DNA from 2 places in the Hydrogenophaga taeniospiralis genome. Region 2 is predicted to be linked to the other one. Evidence: riboswitches for the same ligand, from Rfam matches in the RefSeq annotation. Region 2 holds a riboswitch; the other holds the start of a gene.
What was found. A riboswitch is a leader RNA that binds a small molecule or an ion and turns the genes downstream of it on or off. The one in region 2 is predicted to bind thiamine pyrophosphate.

Region 1: linked by a shared signal. The riboswitch ahead of thiC (phosphomethylpyrimidine synthase ThiC) and the one ahead of KIH07_RS12970 (thiamine ABC transporter substrate binding subunit) in region 2 are both predicted to bind thiamine pyrophosphate.

The regions. Positions count from the first base shown of each region.
Region 1 covers NZ_JAHBAG010000001.1:2,320,167-2,324,145, forward strand. Annotated here, with positions in the region: gene KIH07_RS11105 (FAD-dependent oxidoreductase) at 1-98, opposite strand, end outside; gene thiC (phosphomethylpyrimidine synthase ThiC) at 102-2,012, opposite strand; TPP riboswitch at 2,132-2,244, opposite strand; gene KIH07_RS11115 (hypothetical protein) at 2,413-2,964, shown strand; gene KIH07_RS11120 (hypothetical protein) at 3,050-3,538, shown strand; gene KIH07_RS11125 (TetR/AcrR family transcriptional regulator) at 3,641-3,979, opposite strand, start outside.
Region 2 covers NZ_JAHBAG010000001.1:2,685,487-2,689,465, forward strand. Annotated here, with positions in the region: gene KIH07_RS12955 (transglutaminase-like domain-containing protein) at 1-709, shown strand, start outside; gene KIH07_RS12960 (hypothetical protein) at 819-989, shown strand; gene KIH07_RS12965 (class I SAM-dependent methyltransferase) at 1,109-1,771, opposite strand; TPP riboswitch at 1,963-2,071, shown strand; gene KIH07_RS12970 (thiamine ABC transporter substrate binding subunit) at 2,138-3,208, shown strand; gene KIH07_RS12975 (ABC transporter permease) at 3,285-3,979, shown strand, end outside.

The DNA.
Region 1 (3,979 bases), 370 kb from region 2:
TCGGCCGGGTCGAACACGGTGACCTCGTGTGTGGCGCTCAGCCGCCAGGCCAGCAAGCGGCCCAGCAGGCCGGCCCCTGCAATCCCGATGGACGCCATGGCTCAGCCCTTCGTGGTCAGCGACGACACGGGCACGTAGAACTCGCCACCCACGGCCTTGAACTCCGCGCTCTTCTGCGCCATGCCCTCGCTCAGCGCCTGCTCGTCGCTCACACCCTTGGCGGCGGCGTAGTCGCGCACGTCCTGCGTGATCTTCATGGAGCAGAACTTCGGCCCGCACATGGAGCAGAAGTGCGCCTCTTTCGACGAGTCCTTGGGCAGGGTTTCGTCGTGGTAGTCCTCGGCGGTCTGCGGGTCCAGGCCCAGGGCGAACTGGTCGCGCCAGCGGAATTCAAAACGCGCCTTGCTCATGGCGTCGTCGCGCGCGCGGGCGCCCGGGTGGCCCTTGGCGATGTCGGCCGCGTGGGCCGCGATCTTGTAGGCAATGATGCCCTGCTTCACGTCGTCGCGGTCGGGCAGGCCCAGGTGTTCCTTGGGCGTCACGTAGCAGAGCATGGAGGTGCCCATCCAGCCGATCATGGCCGCGCCCACGGCCGAGGCGATGTGGTCGTAGCCGGGTGCGATGTCGATGGTCAGCGGGCCCAGGGTGTAGAACGGCGCCTCGTGGCAGTGCTTCAGCTGCTCGTCCATGTTGGCCTGGATCAGGTGCATGGGCACGTGGCCGGGGCCCTCGATCATGGTCTGCACGTCGTGCTTCCAGGCCACCTGGGTCAGCTCGCCCAGTGTCTTGAGTTCGGCGAACTGCGCTTCGTCGTTCGCATCCGCACCGCTGCCGGGGCGCAGGCCGTCGCCGAGCGAGAAGCTCACATCGTAGGCCTTCATGATTTCGCAGATCTCGTCGAAGTGCGTGTAGAGGAAGTTCTCCTTGTGGTGCGTGATGCACCACTTGGCCAGGATGGAGCCGCCACGCGAGACGATGCCGGTGCGGCGCTGCGCCGTGAGGTGGATGTAGGCCAGGCGCACGCCGGCGTGGATGGTGAAGTAGTCCACGCCCTGTTCGGCCTGCTCGATCAGCGTGTCGCGGTAGATCGCCCAGGTCAGGTCTTCGGCCACGCCGCCCACTTTTTCCAGCGCCTGGTAGATCGGCACGGTGCCGATGGGCACCGGGCTGTTGCGCACGATCCAGTCGCGCGTGGTGTGGATGTTCTTGCCGGTGGACAGGTCCATCACGTTGTCGGCGCCCCAGCGGATCGCCCACACCAGCTTGTCCACTTCTTCCTCGATGCTGGACGTCACGGCCGAATTGCCGATGTTGGCGTTGATCTTCACGCCGAAGTTGCGCCCGATCGCCATGGGCTCGACCTCGGGGTGGTTGATGTTGGCCGGGATGATGGCGCGGCCGCGCGCCACCTCGTCGCGCACGAACTCGGGCGTGAACACATCGGGAATGCGCGCGCCCATGGGGTTGCCGCGCAGGCGCGCTTCCCGCGCCGGGTCGCCCAGGTACTCGCGCATCCACTCGCGCTTGCCGTTTTCGCGCAGGGCCACGTACTCCATCTCGGGGGTGACGATGCCTTTGCGCGCGTAATGCATCTGCGAGACGTTCATGCCGCTCTTCGCGCGGCGTGGCGTGCGCTGCAGGCCGGCGGCCTCGGCGCGCAGGGCCTCGATGCGTTCGATGGTGGTGCCGTTGTTCTGCGCTTCGTTTTTCACGCCGTCGTCCAGCGCGGCGCGCTGGCGGCCGGTGTAGGTCTCGGTGTCACCACGCGCCGCGATCCAGGCGCCGCGCACATCGGCCAGGCCGGTGCGCACGTCGATGGCGGCGCTCGGGTCGCTGTAGGGGCCGGAGGTGTCGTACACCGTGACCTGCTCACCGTTGCTCAGCGCGATCTCGCGCATGGGCACGCGGATGCTCTCGTTCGAGCCGGGCACGTAGATCTTGCGCGAAGCGGGGAAGGGCTCGCGGCTGAGCGCGAACTGGTCGGCGAAGGGAATCTTGTCGGGGGCGTTCATGGCGGCGGTCTCCTGTGTGGGGCTGTGGATGCTCCGGAGACCGCCCGTCAAAACATGCACCCGGGCCCACTGGTGGCGTGGACGGACCCATCGCGCGAGGGACGGGCCGGGGATGCAGGCCCTGGGGGCTGCGCTCTTCTTTCGCTGGTACTAGCCAGATCAAGTTCACGGGTTCGGTTTTTCAACCATCTCAGCGCTGGACCTTTCGGTCCGTGCACCCCGGAGCAAGGCGCAGTATAGCGGCGCGGGCCCGGTGTGTGGATGGAATGCCCTGTGGGCGGCGGGGTTGGGCGCCTGGTGGACTCCATCTGTGGCCTGGGGGTCCAGACGGGCGCTTTTTCCCCCATACACATTCCGCTCGGATCGGGCTGCCAGTGCACCACCAGCATGCCCCCCGGCGTTGATCGTCGAAGAGAATATGCGGCCGCCCGGGTCGGAGGCGGTATCACCAGAGGGAGGAACGATGAAGCGATTGTTGTGGCTCGGCGGGTTGGTCGCGGTTTTTTATGGACACAGCGAGTGGGCGCTGTCGAAGAGCCGGGCGCTCGGGTGGATCGAGGCGCACGAACAGGCGGTGTTCGCGATGAAGGAGGGCGTCTGTGACGACTTCGCTTTTGATGTGAACGTGAACATCCGCGCGGGTCACCCGAAGGGGGAATGGCAGGTGGATGGCGGCAAGAACTATGTGTGCGATTACGTCCGGGCCTCCAACGCCCACGTCCGGGTGCTCAAGCCGGCCATCGACACCCGCACCGAGCTGGTCAGCCTGGAACGCTCCGATTTCCCCTGGATGACGGCCAAGGTCAAGGTGCGGCAAATCACCACCTTCACGCTGCCGGGCCTGCGCACGCTGAACGAGGTGGGTGAAACCACCTACGTCTTGCGGCGCACCGTCCGGTCGCTGCAGATCGCCGAGATGACGTCTCGCAGCGAGGGCCAGTTTCCCCGTTGACCGTGCACGTGGGCGGCCCGCCTTTTTGCTCTGCGACAATGCGCGGCCGCCCGGGTTGAGGCGGTTTCAAAAAGGGGAAGAGGACATGAGAAAACTGTTTTGGCTCGGCGTGCTGGCGGCTGCGTTCTATGGACACAGCCGCTTTGTCTTTTCTGCGCCGAGCATGATGAGCTGGATGCAGAAGCAGGACCAGATGATGCTGCGAGGCGAGGATGGGATGTGCGACGCCTATGCGGCCGATCTCAAGGTCGACCTGCGTTCGCAGACCGCTCGGGGAGAGTCACAGTTTGTGGGCGGCAAGGAGGAACTGTGCGAGTACCTGAAGGACGCCAGCGCGGCCTTCCGGGCGACCAATGCATCGGTGAACAACAACATGGAACTGGTCAGCATCGAGCCCTCCGGCTTCCCCTGGCTGTCGGCCACGGTCAAGCTGCGGCAGTCCACCACGGTTCGCATGCGGGGCCTGCCCGCCATTACCGAGGTGGCCGAGTCCACCACGGTGGTCCGGCGCACGTTCAACGGCCGGGAGATCGCCAGCATCGACTCCAGCAGCGAGGCGTCGCTGGGCCAATGAGCGCTTGAGGCGGTGCGTCGCGCCAGCCCGCCACTGGGGCGGGGCACCACATGGCCTTGCTCGACGCCTGGACCTCGTTCACGGCCCTGCCTCCCCTTGCCCTCACGCCGAACGCAAGGTCACCTGCGTGTCGCATACGGAAAACGCCAGGAACATCGCCTCCACCTCGCTGGGTGAATGGGGTCTGGCGCTGCCCAGCCACCAGACGAGCAGGTGAAACAGGCTGCCCGCCAGCATGTCGGCGCGGGCGTTGGCCAGGGGCGCTTTTCTGCTGCCGCGCGGCGGCTTGGGCGGGCTGAACAACGAGACCAGCAGGTCCTGGAAGTGCGCTTGTACGGCGTGGCTGGAACGGCGGCCGAGCAAGGCCCTGAACACCTTTTGCTGTTCGTGCACATGGTTCAGCAGGCCTGGCAGAAACGGGAAAGGGCTTGCGGCTTCGCT
Region 2 (3,979 bases):
GAGCGCCGGGCCGGGCCCGCTGCAGCTGCGCTACCGCGCCACGCTCGACATCACGCACCACGTGGCACAGCCCGACTCGGTGTTCGAAACCCCGGTGGCCCAGCTGCCCCCCGAGGCGCTGATCTACCTCTACCCCAGCCGCTACTGCCAGTCGGACTGCGTGACCGCCATGGCGAACAACCTGTTTGGCCAGCTGCCGCAGGGCTACCGCCGCGTGGAGGCCATCAAGCAGTGGGTGCAGAGCCAGGTCAGATTCGAGTCGAACAGCAGCAACTCCATGACCTCGGCGCTGGACACGCTCAACGACCACAAGGGCGTGTGCCGCGATTTCGCGCACCTCATGATCACCCTGTGCCGCGCGCTCAACATCCCCGCGCGTTTCACCACCGCGATCGACTTTGGCGCCGACCCGGCGCTGGGCCCGACCGACTTCCACGCCTACGTTGAGGTCTACCTCGGCCACCGCTGGTACCTGTTCGACCCCTCGGGCACCGCCATCCCCATGGGCTTCGTGCGCATCGGCACCGGGCGCGACGCCGCCGACGCCTCGTTCGCCACCATCTTCGGCGGCGTGGTGGCGCAGGCGCCGCGCATCGACATCTCGGCCCAGGTGAACCCGCAAAACGGCTGGCTGATGCCGGTGCACCGCGCCGAGGCCCTGTCCACCGACTCGGCGTTCACCTGGAACATGGTGGACGTGGCGGGCTGAGGGCCGCCAGGGCGTTGGCCCCCTGGCGCGGGCGGGGCGCCGCTGGCCTCGCCCGCGCGGCCTGTGGCCTAATAGAGGGGTTTTCAACCAATTTCTGTCTGGATCCGACATGGGCAACAAAATCGTCACCGAAGCCGACCGCAAAGCCACCCCCCGTCCCAAGCCCATTGCTGGCGTCTCCCTGGCCACCCCTGGCCGTGGCCAACGTGTCAGCCTGGAACGTGGCGTGGCCACGCGCAGCAAGAAAAACCCGGGCAAGCGCTCGAAGAAGGGCGGCTGACCCGTACCGATCGCCCCCGCGGCGGTCCCACAAAAAAGGCCCTTGCAGGGCCTTTTTTGTGGGCGGGCGCCAGTGGGCCGGTGGCTCAGCCTCCCGGCGCTCGGCACCTGTCCGCGGTTTCAGCGCGCGAACGTGAGGAAGCGCCCTTTGTAGGTTTCGCCGGTTTCCAGCGTTCGGTCGGCGGCCTGCATGTTCAGCCCGTAACCCAGCGCCGCCATCTCGCGGCAGAAGGCGCTGCGGTTGCCGCGGTCCGGGTCCACGATGATGACTTCAGCGCCCGCGCTGGCGTGCTGGTCGATGAAGCGCGCGAGCTGGGCCGGTTGCTGGCGTTCGTAGAGCACGTCGCTGCCGATGATGAGGTCGAAGCGGCCCAGGCCGCTGGCGCCGTTGGCATCGTCCAGCGCCCAGTTACCCGGCTGGTAGGGCAGCGGGCCCAGGCCGTTGGCCAGCAGGTTTTCGTGCAGGAAGGCCTCGGTCAGCGGGTGCCAGTCGGTCACGGTCACGTCGCCCGCGCGGCGGTGGATCACCAGGCTGGCCAGGGCCAGGCCGGCACCGATCTCCAGGATACGTTTGCCCTCGATGGCGTGGCTGTGCATGGCCAGCGCCAGCACACGTGCCGAGGGCCAGACCTGGCCAAACAGCGGCCATCCCGAAGCGCCCATGCCCGCGTCTTCGGCACTGCCGTGCGGGTCAGCGTATTGCTGGTTGTCGAGCAGGGAGCGCACGGCGTAGTCCAGGCCGCCGATGGTGACCGTCTGGTGTCGGACTTCGTAGCCGGGCATGCGGTGTTCTTTTCATGGTGGGTGGGCGGTGTGAAACGGTTCTGATCGAACGGGCACAGCGCTTCCATGGGAACCATGGGCAGGGGCATGCGGGGCCGAGGAGGCAATCTCGCGGGTGGGCCGCCGTGGTTGCGGGCCCAGGCCACGGTAACACAGGGCTGCGCGAAGCACAGGGCGGGGTCTACAATTTGCAGCTTCACCGGGGGTGCCGGGCCCACCGCACAGCGGGCCACGGCTGAGAAATACCCCTCTCACCTGATCTGGATCGTGCCAGCGTAGGGAGCGTGAGCAGCCGGCCGCCGATGTGTGCGTTGCCGTCCCTGTCAGACGCTTTCCCTGGCGTTCTTTTTGACAAGGCGGCTTCCCATGCAACGGCGTTTTTTTTCGGCAGCACTGGTTTCGGTTTCCCTCGCGGCGCTGGGCGCTTCGCCCTCGGTCTGGGCACAGGCGGTGCCGCTGCGTGTGCTCACCCACAGCTCGTTCGACCTGCCCAAGGAGCTGCTGGCGCAGTTCGAGAAAGACGCGGGCGTGAAGCTGCAGATCGTCAAGGCCGGTGACGCCGGCGAGATGGTCAACAAGCTGATCCTCACCAAGGCCCGGCCCATCGCCGACGTGGTCTACGGCATCGACAACACCTTGCTGCCGCGCGCCGTGGCCGCGAAGGTGCTCGACGCCTACACCGGCCCCGCCGCCCAGCGCGCCTCGGCCGCGGCCATGGCCGAGGGCGCCGACCAGACCGGCGTGGTCTCGGGTGTGGTGCCGGTGGACTACGGTTTCGTGAACCTCAACATCGACAAGGCCTGGTTCGCTCAAAAGGGCCTGGCGCTGCCGACCTCGCTCGACGATCTGGCCAAGCCCGCCTACGCCAAACTGCTCGTGGTGCAGAACCCGGCCACCTCCAGCCCCGGCCAGGCCTTCGTGTTCGCCACCATCGCCGGCCTGGGCGAAGAGGCGGCGTTCACCTGGTGGGGCCAGATGCGCGCCAACGGCGTGAAGGTGGTCAAGGGCTGGACCGAGGCCTACTACACCGAGTTCACGCGCAACGGCGGCACGCGGCCCATCGTCGTCAGCTACGCCAGCAGCCCGGCGGCCGAGGTGTTCTACGCCAAGGAAAAACTCAGCGTTTCGCCCACCACCAACCTGTTCTTCAAGGGCGGCGTGTTCCGCCAGGTCGAGGGGGTGGCGCTGGTCAAGGGTGGCAACCCGGCCGCGCGCGACGCCGCCGGCAAGTTCATCGAGTTCCTGCGCTCGGCCCCGGCCCAGCAGGCGCTGCAGACCACGATGTGGATGTTCCCGGCCGAAGCTGGGGCCGCGCGCGTGGAGGTGATGAAGCAACACGCGAGCGAACCCACCGCGTTTGACAACCCGGGTGTCACCGACATGAACAGCAAAGGCAAGGCCTGGCTGCAGCGCTGGACCAAGGTGGTGTTGAAGTGACCCCCCTGCGCCGCTGTGCGGCTTCCCCCCTGGTGGGGGCCCGTGCTCCGGCCGAGCGCCTGGGTTCAGTGCATTCATGCATGGATTGAGATCCCGCCACCTGCTGCCCGCGCTGCCGCTGGTCTTTCTGGCGCTGCTGCTGGTGGCGCCGGTGGTGCGGCTGCTGGTCGAAGGGCTGGGCGGGGGCGAATGGTCGGGTGACGAGCCGCTGCGCTGGCTCGACGTCTGGCAGGACGACTTCCTGCGCTGGCGGGTGTTGTGGTCCCTGGCCCAGGCGGCGATCACCTGCGCACTGGCTCTGGCGCTGGGCCTGCCGGTGGCCTGGGTGCTGGCGCGGCTGGCGTTCCGGGGCCGCTCGCTGGTGCTGCGCCTGTTGATGCTGCCCTTCGTGGTGCCCACGCTGGTGGCCGCGCTGGGCGTGCTGGCGCTCTGGGGGCCGCGTGGCCTGCTTGGCGCGCCGCTGGCCGGGGCCGGCATCGAACTGGTGGACACGCCCTGGCTGCTGCTCTACGGCAACCTGTTTTTCAACCTCTGCGTGGTGGTGCGTGCCGGCGTGGACGCGCTGGAGCAGGTGAGCGCGCCGCGCGTGGCTGCCGCGCGCACGCTGGGCGCCACGCCCTGGCGCGCCTTCTGGCGCGTGGAGTGGCCGGCGATCGCGCCCTGGCTGGCCTCGGCGCTGTGTCTGGTGTTCCTCTATTGCTTCGCCGGCTTCGGCCTCGCGCTGATCCTGGGCGGGCAGCGCTACGCCACGGTCGAGGTCGAGATCTACAC